3 regions of the Pectobacterium atrosepticum genome follow, and region 3 is predicted to be linked to each of the others. Evidence: predicted binding sites of a transcription regulator. Region 3 holds the regulator's gene; each other region holds the start of a gene.
What was found. Region 3 encodes PurR, which represses purine synthesis genes. Its sites were predicted from a motif close to CANGCAAACGTTTGCNTG; they were not measured.
Positions count from the first base shown of each region.

Region 1 (6,136 bases), 2.2 Mb from region 3:
ATTATTATGCCGAGGATGCTGCACTTGTTATCAAACCAGGAATGGTTGCAAGAGGGAAAGGTGATATAAGAAAAGCATTTGTCGCTATTGCCGATTACTTTAAAAATCAACTTGTTGTTGAACAAGGAAATATGCAGGTCATAGAAGGTGGTGGCGACGCTTTAGTTATCATGGAAACGGTGTTTTATTACCCAGACGATCAGGGGAATATTGTCACAACAACTCGGCGAGCGACCTACGTATTCAGGAAAGAAGCTGATGGAAGCTGGCTTTGCACTATTGATAACTCCTATGGAACAACACTTCTTGACTGATTATGTCTAGTCAATTCAGGCGTGCTCAGGATGATGTTAGCGCGTTTTTATTCTTTCGTAACAGCTTCCCCATGTTTGAATATGAGGCCCGCGAGTGGCCCCAATTTCTTTCATTTTCCCGGTCTAATCACAGTCGCTGTCCAGTAGGGTAAATCCCAAGTGCCGCCGAGACGGATCATACGGCATGAGCCTGTAATTGATGCTCGGCTTTGCTGGAATGTTTTGCCATCCCAGACCCAGGCACTATCGCTCATGCAGTCCGCGAGTCCACGTCCTTTCTGTACGGCGGTAATTTCACCGTTTTCGTAGCCTACTCCGATTGTGGTCACGAGCTGGGGCTGAGTTTGCATGGCGTTGTCGATGACCCAGTAAGCGTAACCTTCGTTGTAGGCTGCACGCCAGCAGAGGGTGCTGAGCAGCGACATGCTGCCATTGAGCGGCGTGATCATCATCGGTTCTGCTACTCTTTCTTCCTGTGGCGGAAAGTCATAGCAGTCATCTTCCTTTAGCGTCTTAAGCAGCTTTTTCTGGATAGCGGCTTGTTCCGCATTCGTCAGATTTCGTGAGGGTTCCTGTTGGGTTGCTGCCGCATAGATAACAGGGGCTGTTACGGCGGATAGCTCACTACTTTTGTTGCCTTTTTTGGTGATGGCGTCTGTTGCGCCAATGCGACCCTGTCTCTCATCCATTTTTAGCAACACAGCGTAGGCACCTGCCCCAGACAGTTCGGAAACCATGCCATCGTGCAGAAAAGCCACTTTCCCGCTCCCTTTCAACGCCTGTAATACGGCAGGGATTTGTGTCTCATTGAGCTGCCAGAGATTGTCTTCGGTCGAGGTAAGTGCGCCTTTATCCACACCATCAATCGCGAGTGTGAGCCGCGTACCTTTAGAAATCTCTTTGTCTACTTCAGCGAGTGTAACCTCAGCCGTTATTGGCGTATTTTGCCCAGCATGGCGCGTTATGAGCAGTGAAACGTCTTGAGTTTCGGTATCTTCTCCCATGCCTTTTTCTTCTGGCGAGTAACCAGCCGCCCGGCACGTTAGCGTGTTATCGCAGACGATTTCCCAGTCTTTATGAAAGAAAGTGCTATCGGAGAATGTTGTGGAAAATGCGAGCGTAGGAATGCTGGCGATGACAACACTTAATATATTGAATCGGTAAGGGAGCGGAAAGAACATATTTCATCAAGTCCTTGATTATGCAATGGCTTGTTATCTTCTATAACCTGATGTCGGGAAGCCAGTCGCGTTTAGTGGCGCAGGGTATTATGTTAGCTTCAGGTTGCCTCAGATTGCGAATATTTCTTATCCCACTACTCCTTTATTGAGCGTGAATCGGGTATAATATCGCTACCGTCAGCCGTTCATCGGCTGTGCAAAATCCCCTCGGTGTTATCAGCATGTTTATCCTGCTTTTTAACCTCATGCGCGATAACGGTCAGACGTAAGTTTTCCACACAACTGAAACGATCCCTATAAATAAGTGTCATGATAGATGTAGCGCGATGAGAACGACTCTTTATGCGGTACGCTGTTAATCACTTAAAGATGAGTATCATGAAGATTAAGCAAACATTTACCAGGGCATTACTCCATCCACGCTATTGGACGACTTGGTTCGGCCTCGGCGTGCTGTTTTTATTAGTCCAACTTCCTTATCCGTTGTTGATGAAAATCGGAAGCAGCGCAGGTCGTTTATCCCGTATCTTTCTTAAACGTCGGGTGTCGATTGCTCGGCGCAATCTTGAGCTGTGCTTCCCTACGATCTCTGATGACGAGCGGGAAGCTATGATCGACAGCAACTTTGCGTCGCTTGGAATGGCATTGGTCGAAACGGGCATGGCCTGGTTTTGGTCCGATCGTCGCGTGCGCCACTGGTTTGATGTTTCAGGGTTGGAGCATCTACAGCATGCTACCGCAAAAGGTCAGGGCGTGATGGTGATTGGTATTCACTTCATGTCACTGGAACTGGGCGGTAGGGCGATGGGACTATGTCAGCCGATGATGGCGATGTACCGTCCGCACAATAATAAAGCGATGGAAATGGTGCAAACCTGGGGGCGTTCACGTTCGAACAAAGCGATGATCGACCGTAAAGATCTGCGTGGCATGGTGCAAGCACTGAAGCGTGGTGAAGCGGTATGGTTCGCTCCCGATCAGGATTACGGCCCTAAAGGCAGCGTGTTTGCGCCGTTCTTTGCGGTGAAAAATGCGGCGACCACCAGCGGTACCTACACCATCAGTCGTCTGGCAAAACCCGCGATGATGACAACGGTGCTGATTCGTAAGCCTGATGCTTTGGGTTATCAACTGGTGATTCAGCCTGAATTACAGGATTATCCTTATCATGATGAACAAGCTGCGGCCTGCTACATTAATAAGGTGATTGAGAAAGAAATCATGCGTGCACCTGAACAATATCTCTGGCTGCATCGCCGCTTTAAAACTCGTCCGGCAGGCGAAGTGTCACTCTATGCCTGATGGGCGTAGTGAAGGATAATCGTGAGATAGCGCAAACACGTGTGACATCGGATGGCGCTTCGGTGCCATCACTGCATAGTGAGCAGAATCAGTTACGCATGGTGTAGAAAAAAGGTCTAGAAACAATAAAGGTGTACAAACAAAAATGGCTACCGGATGGCAGCCATTTTAGGGTGGTTAACGTACACGAGTACGATTAACGGAAGATAGCGTGGGGGTTAACACCGCGATAGGTTTTGCCCAACGCTTTTAATATTTGATTGATTTTGCGGACAACGCGCATCTTTTTTATCCCCACGATTCTTAAATAATTATTGGTTGAAAGTACCAAAGTTGATGTTGATGTTTTCAAACATAGCGATGATTTTGTTTAGCAGTTTCATGGTCATTTCCTCGTTGTTCGTTGATTTGTTTTCTGTGATGCTGCTCACGTTTTTAAGAATACTCGCACAGATACGGACGGTCAACTTTTTTGTGATGTGAATCACAAAAAAATGAACGAGCAGTTTGTGAGGAGTAAACCGCTGTTTTGATTTCCGTCTAAGAACCCTTTCTGCTTTTTCTTCATACTGGCGCGTTTTCAGCGGCTTGCCTGATTGAATGTTACCTGTACGAGTTGCGCATTTCCTTATCGGAAAGATGATGTGAGATAGGTAAATTGTCTCGATTAGCAGTTGAAATAAGCGCGGGGTAAGCGGGATAATCGTGCGCTTCGCATTGTCTGGCACCGTTTTATCCGGCTTGTTTAGTGCCGCCTGTTTTTATTCGACAATGTCTTGAGACAGTAACGTTTTCCGGTTCTGCATTCAGCGAGCTAATCGTTTGCGTGCGTGACCATACGGTTCATGGTGCGCCAGTGATGTTGGTGCGCTCGCGGGGCAAGGCTGCGGGAACCGTTCAGAATTGATCTTAAATAATAATGACATTTCAGGGGATACCACCATGTCAAACACCACCCGTCAGGCTGGCTCGCAAGGCTCGCTTGATGCTTTTTTCAAAATTACACAGCGCGGCAGCAACGTGCGTCAGGAAGTGTTAGCAGGCCTAACGACGTTCCTGGCCATGGTTTACTCGGTGATTGTGGTGCCGAGTATGCTGGGCAAGGCTGGCTTCCCGCCGACGGCCGTGTTCGTTGCGACCTGTCTGGTTGCGGGGCTGGGATCGCTGCTGATGGGGTTGTGGGCCAATCTGCCGATGGCGATTGGTTGTGCGATTTCTCTGACCGCATTCACCGCGTTCAGTCTGGTGCTGGGGCAGCAAATCAGTATTCCCGTGGCGCTGGGGGCAATCTTCCTGATGGGCGTGCTGTTTACCATCATTTCCGTCACGGGCATCCGTTCCTGGATCTTGCGTAACCTGCCGCTGGGCGTAGCGCACGGTACAGGGATTGGTATCGGTCTGTTCCTGCTGATTATTGCCGCCAACGGTGTAGGTCTGGTGGTAAAAAACCCGATTGACGGCCTGCCGGTTGCGCTGGGTAATTTCACTTCTTTCCCCGTTATTATGTCTCTGCTGGGGCTAGCGGCGACCATCGGTTTAGAGAAACGTCGCGTACCGGGCGGTATTTTGCTGGTTATCGTGGTGATCTCTATTCTGGGACTGATTTTTGATCCAAACGTAAAATATGCTGGCTTCTTTGCATTGCCGAGTCTAACGGCGGCTGACGGTTCGTCGCTGATCTTCAGTCTGGATATCATGGGTGCGTTGCAGCCGCTGGTTCTGCCAAGCGTGTTGGCACTGGTAATGACAGCGGTGTTTGATGCTACGGGTACGATTCGTGCGGTAGCCGGACAGGCGAATCTGCTGGATAAAGACGGGCAAATCATCAACGGTGGTAAAGCACTCACCGCAGACTCCGTGAGCAGCATTTTTTGCAGTCTGGTCGGGACGTCACCAGCGGCGGTCTACATCGAATCCGCAGCAGGTACGGCGGCTGGTGGTAAAACTGGCTTAACGGCAACGGTAGTCGGTGTGCTGTTCCTACTGCTGCTCTTTGTATCCCCGCTAGCGTATCTGGTTCCCGGCTATGCCACCGCGCCAGCGCTGATGTACGTTGGTCTGCTGATGCTGGGCAACGTCTCCAAACTGAACTTTGATGATTTCGTTGATGCGATGTCCGGTTTGGTATGTGCCGTATTCATCGTACTGACCTGTAACATCGTGACCGGCATCATGCTGGGCTTTGGTGCACTGGTACTCGGACGCATCTGCTCCGGCGAATGGCGTAAACTGAACATTGGTACAGTGATTATCGCTGTCGCGCTGGTAGCGTTCTACGCTGGCGGCTGGGCGCTGTAATCCCTTCCCGCAGACCTTCTGGCTCCGTCCAGAAGGTCTGTAATTCCCCGTTTTTCCTTCCTCTCTCATTACCTACGTCAAACGCGATTTTATGTGCCCTTTTATTGGCTTTGGGTTGATGTTACTTGTGTGATAATCAATAAAGTAATTATCCGTCATACTTCAAACCGCATGTGCGTTGGCTTTCCTCGCTCACCCCAGTCACTTACTGATGTAAGCTCCCGGGGATTCGCTGTGTCGCCGCCTTCTTGCAGCTTGAATTATTTAGGAGGAAACCTCTCTTCTTTACCCAGAAATCCATTTTCATACCGGACTAAATGCGTTAAATATGTAAGGGCAATTCACGCGCTCGCAGGCAGAGTTTTTTGATTTAGGAGTACGTCTAAGGAAAGCATGGAAATATTTTTTACGATTCTTATTTTGACCCTGGTTGTATCCCTTTCCGGGGTAGTTACGCGCATTTTACCTTTTCAAGTTCCTCTGCCTTTAATGCAAATCGCGCTGGGTGCCATCCTCGCCTGGCCCCAGTTCGGGTTGCACGTTGATTTCAATCCTGAACTGTTTATGGTGCTTTTCATTCCGCCGCTGCTGTTTGCCGACGGTTGGAAGACACCCACGCGTGAGTTCCTGAGACACGGTCGAGAGATTATCGGTCTGGCGCTGGTTCTGGTTCTGATTACCGTGGTTGGCATCGGCTATTTCATCTACTGGATGGTGCCAGGGATGCCGCTGATCGCCGCTTTTGCGCTGGCTGCTGTACTGTCGCCGACGGATGCTGTCGCGCTGTCTGGCATCGTAGGCGAAGGTCGTATTCCGAAAAAACTGATGGGCATTTTGCAGGGCGAAGCGTTGATGAACGATGCGTCCGGCCTGGTGTCGCTGAAGTTTGCTGTCGCTATTGCGATGGGCACGATGGTATTTACGGTTTCCGGTGCGACGCTGGAATTTGTTCAGGTCGCGCTGGGCGGGCTGCTGGCGGGCGTCGGTGTGACCTGGATATTCGGTAAATCGCTGCGCGTTATTAGCCGCTGGAGTGGTGAT
Region 1 is NZ_CP009125.1:732,938-739,073, forward strand. Features, by position in the region: gene GZ59_RS03310 (YybH family protein) at 1-314, shown strand, start outside; gene GZ59_RS03315 (DUF1176 domain-containing protein) at 425-1,495, opposite strand; gene lpxP (kdo(2)-lipid IV(A) palmitoleoyltransferase) at 1,874-2,797, shown strand; gene GZ59_RS03325 (hypothetical protein) at 3,109-3,525, opposite strand; gene GZ59_RS03330 (NCS2 family permease) at 3,740-5,095, shown strand; gene GZ59_RS03335 (Na+/H+ antiporter) at 5,489-6,136, shown strand, end outside.
Region 1: a site for PurR is predicted at 3,609-3,626, ahead of GZ59_RS03330 (NCS2 family permease). Genes of this name have one in related genera too.

Region 2 (6,136 bases), 2.4 Mb from region 3:
GACGGCTTACAGAACGCTCCCCTACCCAACAACACCTAAGTGTCGCTGCCGCAGCTTCGGTGCATGGTTTAGCCCCGTTACATCTTCCGCGCAGGCCGACTCGACCAGTGAGCTATTACGCTTTCTTTAAATGATGGCTGCTTCTAAGCCAACATCCTGGCTGTCTGTGCCTTCCCACATCGTTTCCCACTTAACCATGACTTTGGGACCTTAGCTGGCGGTCTGGGTTGTTTCCCTCTTCACGACGAACGTTAGCACCCGCCGTGTGTCTCCCGTGATAACATTCTTCGGTATTCGTAGTTTGCATCGGGTTGGTAAGTCGGGATGACCCCCTAGCCGAAACAGTGCTCTACCCCCGAAGATGAGTTCACGAGGCGCTACCTAAATAGCTTTCGGGGAGAACCAGCTATCTCCCGGTTTGATTGGCCTTTCACCCCCAGCCACAAGTCATCCGCTAATTTTTCAACATTAGTCGGTTCGGTCCTCCAGTTAGTGTTACCCAACCTTCAACCTGCCCATGGCTAGATCACCGGGTTTCGGGTCTATACCCTGCAACTTAACGCCCAGTTAAGACTCGGTTTCCCTGCGGCTCCCCTATTCGGTTAACCTTGCTACAGAATATAAGTCGCTGACCCATTATACAAAAGGTACGCAGTCACCCTGATTAATCAAGGCTCCCACTGCTTGTACGTACACGGTTTCAGGTTCTATTTCACTCCCCTCGCCGGGGTTCTTTTCGCCTTTCCCTCACGGTACTGGTTCACTATCGGTCAGTCAGGAGTATTTAGCCTTGGAGGATGGTCCCCCCATATTCAGACAGGATGTCACGTGTCCCGCCCTACTCATCGAACTCACAATCTGTGCATTTTTGTGTACGGGACTATCACCCTTTACTGTGCGACTTTCCAGACGCTTCCACTAACACACAAACTGATTCAGGTTCTGGGCTCCTCCCCGTTCGCTCGCCGCTACTAGGGGAATCTCGGTTGATTTCTTTTCCTCGGGGTACTGAGATGTTTCAGTTCCCCCGGTTCGCCTCATTACGCTATGTATTCACGTAATGATAATGTGTCGAAACACATTGGGTTTCCCCATTCGGGTATCGTCGGGTATAACGCTTCATATCAGCTTACCGACGCTTATCGCAGATTAGCACGCCCTTCATCGCCTCTGACTGCCTAGGCATCCACCGTGTACGCTTAGTCGCTTAACCTCACAACCCGAAGATGTTTCTTTCGATTCATCCTCGCGCTGCGATTATTTGAGAGACTCATTGACATGCTGATTCATCACGACCCGCCCGAAGGCAGTCATGCATGTTCAGCTGTCATGTTTCAATTTTCAGCTTGTTCCAGATTGTTAAAGAGCAAAATACTTCGCAGCATACTGTTTCCAATACGCTCTGAAGTCTTTTTTAATGGTGGAGCTATGCGGGATCGAACCGCAGACCTCCTGCGTGCAAAGCAGGCGCTCTCCCAGCTGAGCTATAGCCCCATCTCTACTTACAGTTACCTTAGATACCACTCATGGAAGAGTTGGTAGGCCTGAGTGGACTTGAACCACCGACCTCACCCTTATCAGGGGTGCGCTCTAACCACCTGAGCTACAAGCCTATTAAGGTATTTCTGCTCGTTATTTTCATCAGACAATCTGTGTGAGCACTTCACTTAACACACATCTTTATTGGTAAGGAGGTGATCCAACCGCAGGTTCCCCTACGGTTACCTTGTTACGACTTCACCCCAGTCATGAATCACAAAGTGGTAAGCGCCCTCCCGAAGGTTAAGCTACCTACTTCTTTTGCAACCCACTCCCATGGTGTGACGGGCGGTGTGTACAAGGCCCGGGAACGTATTCACCGTAGCATTCTGATCTACGATTACTAGCGATTCCGACTTCATGGAGTCGAGTTGCAGACTCCAATCCGGACTACGACGTACTTTATGAGGTCCGCTGGCTCTCGCGAGTTCGCTTCTCTTTGTATACGCCATTGTAGCACGTGTGTAGCCCTACTCGTAAGGGCCATGATGACTTGACGTCATCCCCACCTTCCTCCGGTTTATCACCGGCAGTCTCCTTTGAGTTCCCGCCATTACGCGCTGGCAACAAAGGATAAGGGTTGCGCTCGTTGCGGGACTTAACCCAACATTTCACAACACGAGCTGACGACAGCCATGCAGCACCTGTCTCAGAGTTCCCGAAGGCACTAAGGCATCTCTGCCAAATTCTCTGGATGTCAAGAGTAGGTAAGGTTCTTCGCGTTGCATCGAATTAAACCACATGCTCCACCGCTTGTGCGGGCCCCCGTCAATTCATTTGAGTTTTAACCTTGCGGCCGTACTCCCCAGGCGGTCGACTTAACGCGTTAGCTCCGGAAGCCACGCCTCAAGGGCACAACCTCCAAGTCGACATCGTTTACAGCGTGGACTACCAGGGTATCTAATCCTGTTTGCTCCCCACGCTTTCGCACCTGAGCGTCAGTCTTTGTCCAGGGGGCCGCCTTCGCCACCGGTATTCCTCCAGATCTCTACGCATTTCACCGCTACACCTGGAATTCTACCCCCCTCTACAAGACTCTAGCCTGTCAGTTTTGAATGCAGTTCCCAGGTTAAGCCCGGGGATTTCACATCCAACTTAACAGACCGCCTGCGTGCGCTTTACGCCCAGTCATTCCGATTAACGCTTGCACCCTCCGTATTACCGCGGCTGCTGGCACGGAGTTAGCCGGTGCTTCTTCTGCGGGTAACGTCAATCAGCAAGGTTATTAACCTTACTGCCTTCCTCCCCGCTGAAAGTGCTTTACAACCCGAAGGCCTTCTTCACACACGCGGCATGGCTGCATCAGGCTTGCGCCCATTGTGCAATATTCCCCACTGCTGCCTCCCGTAGGAGTCTGGACCGTGTCTCAGTTCCAGTGTGGCTGGTCATCCTCTCAGACCAGCTAGGGATCGTCGCCTAGGTGGGCCATTACCCCGCCTACTAGCTAATCCCATCTGGGCACATCTGATGGCAAGAGGCCCGAAGGTCCCCCTCTTTGGTCCGAAGACGTTATGCGGTATTAGCTACCGTTTCCAGTAGTTATCCCCCTCCATCAGGCAGTTTCCCAGACATTACTCACCCGTCCGCCGCTCGTCACCCAAAGAGCAAGCTCTTCTGTGCTACCGCTCGACTTGCATGTGTTAGGCCTGCCGCCAGCGTTCAATCTGAGCCATGATCAAACTCTTCAATTTAAGATTTGTTTGATTTGCTGAACTCGTCAGCGATGCTCAAAGAATTAGTAACTGTTCATTCGTAATGAATTTTACTGTTGTTCACTCTTCAAGACTTTTTATATCGTTTAAGATACGGTCTTGTGAGTGCCCACACAGATTGTCTGATTATATTGTTAAAGAGCAGTGCCACGTCTTCCGTGGCGCGGGCCGCATATATTATGCTTTTCCGCTGTGAAGTCAAGTCATTACTGACTGCCTTCGTTGAATCTTTTCTGTCACACCAACTTCGTAAGTCGCTGTTGCCGTGTCAGTGGATGCGCATTATAGGGACTTCTCGCCCGCTGACAATAGGTATTTTAAAGAAAAATGACTGTTTGCTGCATTCCACAGCAAAACCCCACCTTATACCTATTTTTGCACAAACTTATCCACAGAAAGCATTCTACTCAAAAATTGACGAGCATCACGCAAACGTTTTCGCTACAATTCACCCCGTTCAAAATCGTCGTATTTTTGCGAACGCTAACTGAATATTTCTCTTTATTCCGCAATTATTACTCTGACAAAGACGATATTCACATACCGTTCTTTACTGACTACCCAAATCCAGGGGATAACATCATCATGCAACAACGCCGTCCAATTCGCCGCGCTCTGCTCAGCGTTTCTGACAAAGCAGGTATTGTCGAATTTGCTCAAGCTCTGTCCCATCGTGGTGTCGAGCTCCTTTCAACAGGTGGAACCGCCCGTTTGCTGGCCGATGCTGGCTTAGCCGTGACGGAAGTCTCTGACTACACCGGTTTCCCAGAAATGATGGATGGGCGTGTAAAGACTCTGCACCCGAAAGTACACGGCGGCATTCTGGGACGACGCGATCAAGATGATGCGATCATGACGCAGCACGACATCAAACCGATTGATATCGTCGTTGTGAATCTGTATCCGTTCGCTCAGACCGTCGCCCGTGAGAACTGCACATTAGAAGATGCGGTTGAGAACATCGATATCGGCGGCCCGACGATGGTACGCTCCGCCGCCAAAAACCATAAAGATGTGGCAATCGTGGTCAAGAGCAGCGACTACACCACTATCATTAATGAAATCGACGCTAACGAAGGTTCATTGACCTACGAAACCCGTTTCGATTTAGCCATTAAAGCCTTCGAGCATACTGCCGCTTACGACAGCATGATTGCCAACTACTTTGGCGCACTGGTTCCGCCTTACCACGGTGATACCGATAAACCATCTGGCCACTTCCCCCGCACGCTGAACCTGAACTACATCAAAAAGCAGGACATGCGCTACGGCGAGAACAGTCATCAACAAGCTGCCTTCTATATAGAAGAGAATATTCACGAAGCCTCTGTCGCCACCTCTACACAGCTACAAGGCAAAGCGCTGTCTTATAACAACATCGCCGATACCGATGCTGCGCTGGAATGTGTGAAGGAATTTGCCGAACCAGCCTGCGTTATCGTTAAACACGCGAATCCGTGCGGCGTAGCAATTGGCGGCTCAATTCTTGATGCCTACGATCGCGCCTATAAAACCGACCCAACATCCGCATTCGGCGGCATTATCGCTTTCAACCGCGAACTGGATGAAGAAACGGCACAGGCCATCATCAGCCGTCAGTTTGTCGAAGTCATTATTGCGCCATCCGCCAGTGATGCCGCGTTAAAGGTTACTGCTGCCAAACAAAACGTACGCGTCCTGACCAGTGGTAGCTGGCAGCAACGCGTTCCGGCTCTGGACTTCAAACGTGTCAACGGCGGTTTACTGGTACAGGATCGCGATTTGGGCATGGTCGATACGTCTCAACTGCGTGTCGTGACCGAACGCCAGCCGAGCGAACAGGAATTACGCGATGCGCTCTTCTGCTGGAAAGTGGCTAAATTCGTTAAATCCAATGCAATTGTGTACGCACGCGACAACATGACCATCGGAATAGGTGCCGGTCAGATGAGCCGCGTTTACTCCGCGAAAATCGCCGGAATCAAAGCGGCCGATGAAGGGCTGGAAGTTAAAGGTTCCGCCATGGCCTCTGATGCATTCTTCCCATTCCGTGATGGTATTGATGCTGCCGCAGCCGTTGGCATTAGCTGCGTGATCCAACCGGGCGGGTCTATTCGTGATGATGAAGTTATTGCTGCCGCCAACGAACACGGCATTGCGATGATCTTTACCGACATGCGCCATTTCCGCCATTAATTCTGGAGCTGACCGAAATGAACATTTTAGTAATTGGTAATGGCGGACGCGAACACGCGCTGGCCTGGAAAGCGGCACAATCACCGTTGGCGAAACAGGTTTATGTTGCTCCAGGAAACGCAGGTACCGCACTTGAACCAGCGCTGACCAACGTCGATATCTCCGCAACCGATGTTCCAGCGTTAGTCGCCTTTGCTCAGGAAAACCACATCGATTTAACCATCGTTGGCCCAGAAACACCGTTAGTTATCGGTGTTGTGGATGCGTTTCAGAGTGCAGGTCTAAAAATCTTTGGCCCGTCACAAGCAGCAGCACAGCTAGAAGGCTCGAAAGCCTTTACTAAAGATTTTCTGGCACGCCATAACATCCCGTCAGCGGAATACCAGAATTTCACCGAAGTGGAACCTGCTCTGACTTATGTACACAGTAAAGGTGCGCCTATCGTCATCAAGGCGGACGGATTGGCCGCTGGTAAGGGCGTGATTGTCGCGATGACGTTGCAGGAAGCGGAAAACGCCATTCAGGATATGCTGGCAGGTAATGCATTCGGGGATGCTGGACACCGTATCGTGGTGGAAGAGTTCCTTGATGGCGAAGAGGCGAGCTTCATCGTGATGGTGGACGGCAAGAACGTGCTGCCGATGGCGACCAGCCAGGATCATAAGCGCGTAGGGGATAAAGATACTGGCCCGAATACCGGTGGTATGGGC
Region 2 is NZ_CP009125.1:282,768-288,903, reverse strand. Features, by position in the region: rRNA gene GZ59_RS01300 (23S ribosomal RNA) at 1-1,213, opposite strand, end outside; tRNA gene GZ59_RS01295 (tRNA-Ala) at 1,419-1,494, opposite strand; tRNA gene GZ59_RS01290 (tRNA-Ile) at 1,537-1,613, opposite strand; rRNA gene GZ59_RS01285 (16S ribosomal RNA) at 1,688-3,230, opposite strand; gene purH (bifunctional phosphoribosylaminoimidazolecarboxamide formyltransferase/IMP cyclohydrolase) at 3,837-5,426, shown strand; gene purD (phosphoribosylamine--glycine ligase) at 5,444-6,136, shown strand, end outside.
Region 2: a site for PurR is predicted at 3,677-3,694, ahead of purH (bifunctional phosphoribosylaminoimidazolecarboxamide formyltransferase/IMP cyclohydrolase). Genes of this name have one in related genera too.

Region 3 (6,136 bases):
GTGACGCGGGAAATGGCGACTCGTGTAAGATCGTGCAGGCGGCGAGGTAACGTATTTCCTAGTCCTGCGCGCAGGACACGATGGAAAAACATATCCAGCCGTTCACACTCCCACCATCCGTCCATATAGCTTTCACCTAATCCCAGCGAACCTTCTCGCAAGACGCGTTTAAAAAAGCGGGGATGGGTAACGTGGATATCAAAAGGGCGAGTACCGTTGATCGTGATATCTGCGGTGGCCAACATGTCCTGCATTATGTGGAACCAAGGCGCGGTATCGTGATCCCATTCTTCTGCATAAGGTAATCCCATCATGTCTCCTTAACTTTTCACGTATAAAAGTATCGTAAAACACCTGGACAGCACTTACTGCAGCCGACGTATCGGCTGTCACCAGAGAAAAATGAAGAAGAAATTTGCACGTAAACAGGAGCTCATTGGCAAAAAACACGGACCTGCTTACTGACGTGCGGCTATCGCTATTTTGGTTTTATCAGTGAAACTGAAACGCAGGGTTCAGTTTAGAGTTGCTCCAGCCAATATACAAGAAAATTGGCTGAAGCAAGCAGAGAGGGAAAGCGGGCAGGAATAGAAAAACCGTCTGTATTGCGTCGTCGGGGTTAGCGGCGATAATCGCGGAACGGGCCGTCGGCAACCGAACGGCGTTCAATCAGCGTCGGGTGAACTTCAATGACGTGCGCATCTTCTCGCTTACTGGTAATGCGATCCAGCAGCATAGAAAATGCGGATTGGCCCAGGCGTTCTTTCGGCTGGTGGATGGTGGTCAGGGCTGGCGTAAAGAAGCGCGCGTGGCGCACGTTGTCATAGCCGATCACTGAAATATCCTGCGGTACGCGCAAACCCAGTTCGTCGGCTGCACAGATGGCACCCATCGCCATGATATCGCCACCGCAGAATACGGCCGTAGGTCGCTGTTTCTGCGCGAGAATCTGATGCATGGCTTTGTAGCCGGATTCCGGTTCGAAATCACCCTGAACAACCCATTCATTGCGCACGGTGATATCAGCTTCCTTCAACGCTTTTAAAAAGCCGAGATAGCGTCCGCTGCCCGTGTTGCGCTCTTGAATGCCGGGGATGGCACCGATATCCCGATGGCCGCGTTCAATTAGGTAGCGGCCCGCCATATAACCGCCTTCAAAGGCGTTATCGATAATCGTATCGGTGAAATCGTTGTGCATTTGTCCCCAATCCATAACGACCATTGGAATGCTGCGATAATCTTCCAGCATGCCCAATAGCTCCGGCGGGTATTCTGCGCACATCACCAACAGGCCATCGACGCGTTTTTGCGCCAACATAGAAAGATAGGCGCGCTGTTTGCCAATGTCATTATGAGAATTACACAGCACCAACGTGTAACCTTTGGCATAACAGCTGTTTTCGACAGCTTCAATGATCTCGGCGAAGTAGGGCGCTTCGCTGGATGTTGCCAGCAAGCCAATAGATTTAGTGTGATTAACTTTGAGGCTGCGAGCGACGGCGCTGGGCGAATAGTGCAATTCTTTGATTGCTGCCCTGACGGCTGCCTTGGTCTCTTCGGCGACGAAACGTGTTTTATTGATCACGTGCGATACGGTTGTGGTGGAAACGCCAGCACGTTTTGCCACATCTTTAATCGTTGCCATCTAAAAATGACTCCTGAACTTACCTGTTACAGACGTAAGTATATTGTTAATCGTTTGCCTACGTTTAAAGTTCTTCTTCTAAGCTAAAAAACAGGATTTCAGAAGGAGAATGCCGAATGTTATACCGAAGGGGTCTGGGTTGACGTTTTTCGACTGATACGCAGCGCTTTCATAAACAGCGGATTGTGTCCGATTTATCATGAAAGTGAAAGGGCTAATTTATACTATTAGTGATGCATTCGTCCGAGATTTTTCGCTAGAATTATGAAAGAATCGTAATAACCCTATTATTTGTAGTTTTAACCACCTGCGTGGGTTCTGCTGTGAATGGTGGTGTCTTTTTTTAGATGAAGTTTCAGATGAAACTTGTTCGCTAATAAGGAGTGGTTTATGGATACAAATCTGAAAATGTCTTTGCTGACAACCGTTGGTTCGTTGGCTGTGATCATCGCATTTAGCTTTATCGCGGTGCTGAATTAACCGATCGGTGCTTCCGCCGCTGGTTGGCATTCAGACACGTTTGTGGTGCATAAACGTGTCTGAATTATTTAGGGTATAACCGGTATAATCTGCTTAACGAATCGTCTGTGGCGTAACGACGCGACGCGCGCCAACGTAGTGCTCCTGCCAATAATCTTCACTCAACTTGCTGATACGAATATCTGAGCCTGTACGCGGCGACTGGATAAATTTCCCTTCTCCCAGATAAACCCCAACGTGATCGGCAGCGCCACGGTTATTGATGCGGAAGAAGACGAGATCGCCACTTTCCAGCTCGCTCTTTTTAATCGGCGCAGCATCACGCAGGTGGTACATTTCATTTGCGGTGCGCGGGATTTGTATCTTGACGACATCTTTATAGGCGTAATAAACCAGCCCGCTACAGTCAAATCCGGTAAAGGGAGATGAGCCGCCCCAGTGATAAGGTTTACCTATTTGGCTCATCAACTTATTCATTGCTGTTGTTTTGGCATGCTGATAGCGTTTTTTATGCGCCGCGCTGAGCGTCATTCCTTTTTCTGTAGGAGAAGGATTTTTATCCAACTTTCCTTTGAGGGCCGTCTTCTTTAACCCTGTTTTGACTCTGACCTGTGCAGTCGTCTGCTTTTCTTCTTCAGATTTCAGCTTTTTAAGGTTTTTCTTCACTAGCGCAGGAGTGCTGCTTTGCGTCCGTGACGGCTTTTTTTCTGTCGATTTGTTAGCTGTTCGGGGTTTGGTTTTATTGCTTACTGCGGTAGGTTCTGGTTTTTTGCTTTTGATCGGAGTCGGTGATTTAGCATTACCCTTTGTTTGACGGCTTTTCTTATTCGTTTCTTCAACGGCGCTTTTCTTCGGCGCCGAATGCGGGGTATGCGGCGCAGCCTGAACAAGGTTCAGGGATAGATTACTGAAAAATAATATAAAAAGAGTAATAAATAAGCGCATAATAAAAGTGACCGAACATAATCCTTAACTCGCTCAATCCCCACAGTATTCCTGAAAACGGCGTCATAAAAAAGTGGGCACGGTCGCTTTATTCATACAGAATAGTGAAAAAACGTTAATAGTTATTTTTTCGATTGATTTATCAGCACTTTCTGGCGTTGATTTCATCAATGATGCAAAGCGATAAGAGAAAATAACCCTACAAAAAATGGCGTTTTTTTGTAGCTAGTGGCATCGGTACAATATCATTGAGTCAATGTCGCTGTCGTAATACCTCTGACGGCGGCTCATGGCTAGCGTTTTGGACGTTAGCCATCCTATAGATTTAAGGAAGCAAGAAGATGACGACACCGACAATTGAAAAAATTCAGCGCCAAATTGCTGAAAACCCGATTCTGCTGTACATGAAAGGCTCCCCGAAATTGCCAAGCTGTGGTTTTTCCGCACAGACCGTTCAGGCATTGTCTTCATGTGGCGAACGCTTTGCTTATGTAGATATTTTACAGAACCCAGATATTCGAGCTGAGCTGCCAAAATATGCGAACTGGCCGACATTCCCACAGCTGTGGGTTGACGGCGAACTGGTTGGCGGCTGTGATATCGTGGTTGAAATGTTTCAGCGCGGTGAACTGCAGCAGTTGATCAAAGAAACGGCAGACAAATACAAAGCACAGCAGGCCGATCAAGAGTAATAGCTTTTATCAACATAATGACGATACGAAACGTCGTTATGCTGCGAGTGTTAATCTTTCCAGCGGGTGCCTTATGGCACCCGTTTTTTGATCTCGATCTTTCCCGTCGTCTCAGTCTTCGGCTGATGTGTCTTCCAGCGAACTTTCTTCCAGCGCAAGCGGCCATCCGCCCAGACGTTTCCAGCGGTTAACCAACTCACAGAACAATAATGCGGTCTGATTAGTGTCATACAGCGCGGAGTGCGCCTGACTGGAGTCAAACGCAATACCAGCGGTAATACAGGCTTTAGCAAGAACCGTTTGGCCTAAAACCAGCCCGCTGAGTGCTGCGGTATCGAAGGTAGCGAAAGGGTGAAACGGGTTACGCTTCAGGCTACAGCGCTCCGCTGCTGCTGCCATAAAGCTGTGATCGAACGTGGCATTATGCGCCACGATAATCGCACGGTTACAGCCTCGATCTTTGATCCCTTTACGCACGACTTTGAAAATTTCATGCAACGCATCGTATTCGCTTACCGCGCCGCGAAGCGGGTTGGTGGGGTCAATACCGTTAAATGCCAGCGCGGCGGGTTCCAGAATTGCGCCTTCGAATGGCTCAACATGAAAATGTAGCGTTTCATCTGGCTGCAACCAACCGTCTTGATCCATTTTTAATGTTACCGCCGCGACTTCCAGCAAGGCATCGGTTTTCGCATTAAATCCGGCGGTTTCAACATCAATCACTACCGGGTAAAACCCACGAAAACGGCCGCTCAGGGCGTTCAGATCACTTTTATCAGCCATTTGTCTCTTAAATTGTTAGCAAAACGCAGCGCGCATTATTGCAAATTTTGGCTGGAGATGCAGCATGCCCGTTGCCATTTCACATGGCGGAAGTGGTAGAGGAGGAGAGAAGAACAGGTGCCGATGCAGCACCTGTATTGCGCAGGATATTAGTGGCCGATGCCGCTACCAGCGTGGGCATTTTCGATCAATTCGATTTTATAACCATCTGGATCCTCGATGAATGCGATAACGGTCGTGCCGCCTTTGACTGGGCCGGCCTCACGTGTCACATTGCCACCTGCCTTACGGATACGCTCACATGTTGCGGCAACATCATCAACGCCCAACGCGATATGACCATAGGCATTGCCCAGATCGTAGCTGTCGACGCCCCAATTGTAGGTCAGCTCGATAACCGCACCCTCGCTCTCTTCGGTATAACCGACGAAAGCTAGCGTGTATTTGTACTCGGTATTCTCGCTGGTGCGCAGTACGCGCATTCCCAAAATCTGGGTATAGAAATCAATAGAACGTTGTAAATCGCCAACACGCAGCATGGTGTGAAGTAAACGCATAGTGTCCTCGTTAAAAAGTGCAACAAAAGGGAAGTATAGCGTTGTGGCTCTGTTGAGTCCAAGCCGTTGGGTTGATGCTAAAAAGGCGACACTGCAGTGAGGTTTGTGTTAAAACGTACTATCAGGAGGGGTAAATAGCGCGCTGGGTCAGTTTTAGGCTACCTTGCGTGTAAAAAAAATCGTCAGTTATTACAATGGTTACCTAATTATTTTCATTGTGACTGTCCGTTTGGGCTTGCCAGCAGTAAAGAACAGGGCTTCAATAAATAGAGTTGTAGCAGGAGGTGTTGTGCCAGAGCAACTTGAACTCTTTGTTGTCCCTAATCCATGCCGTGGTATTTGTCAGACGGATGAGCGCGGATATTGTCGCGGTTGCTTTCGCAATCGTAATGAGCGCTTTAGTTGGGGCCAAATGAGTGATGCGCAGAAACAGGATGTGCTGCGTTTGTGTCGGCAGAGAATGAAACGGTTACAGCGTTCAGAGAAAGCCGATGCGTTAGCAGAGTCCCATCAGCCATCGTTGTTTTAAGTCTTCTTGTCTTAGATGATCTATTTACGTGAAATTTTGTTTAAGCAACGCAGAAGCGTCCGATTGAATAAAATAAGGCTAAGATCATTTTTAAAATATTTTTATTTGATAGAATCCACTTCCGTTAAGGTTCTATTTTTTACGATAACAAAATCGTTTTTTATTCTTATAAATCAGAGTTGATTGCAATCCAGGGATATAACTTAGTGTGCTAACAATAAGGAAAGGTGATGGAATTGCCATTAGGATCTGATTTAGCCCGTCTGGTGCGCGTGTGGCGTGCGCTGGTCGATCATCGATTAAAACCACTTGAACTGACCCAGACGCATTGGGTCACGTTGCATAACATATACCATTTACCCCCTGGCCAGTCGCAGATTCAACTAGCCAAAGCAATAGGTATTGAGCAACCCTCATTAGTCCGAACATTGGATCAGCTTGAGGAGAAGGGGTTAATCACTCGCCACGTTTGTGCGCACGATCGCCGAGCAAAACGTATTATGCT
Region 3 is NZ_CP009125.1:2,920,065-2,926,200, reverse strand. Features, by position in the region: gene cfa (cyclopropane fatty acyl phospholipid synthase) at 1-311, opposite strand, end outside; gene purR (HTH-type transcriptional repressor PurR) at 620-1,645, opposite strand; gene cydH (cytochrome bd-I oxidase subunit CydH) at 2,036-2,125, shown strand; gene GZ59_RS12880 (C40 family peptidase) at 2,219-3,070, opposite strand; gene GZ59_RS12875 (Grx4 family monothiol glutaredoxin) at 3,412-3,762, shown strand; gene rnt (ribonuclease T) at 3,874-4,545, opposite strand; gene gloA (lactoylglutathione lyase) at 4,695-5,102, opposite strand; gene GZ59_RS22985 (DUF1289 domain-containing protein) at 5,392-5,631, shown strand; gene slyA (transcriptional regulator SlyA) at 5,862-6,136, shown strand, end outside.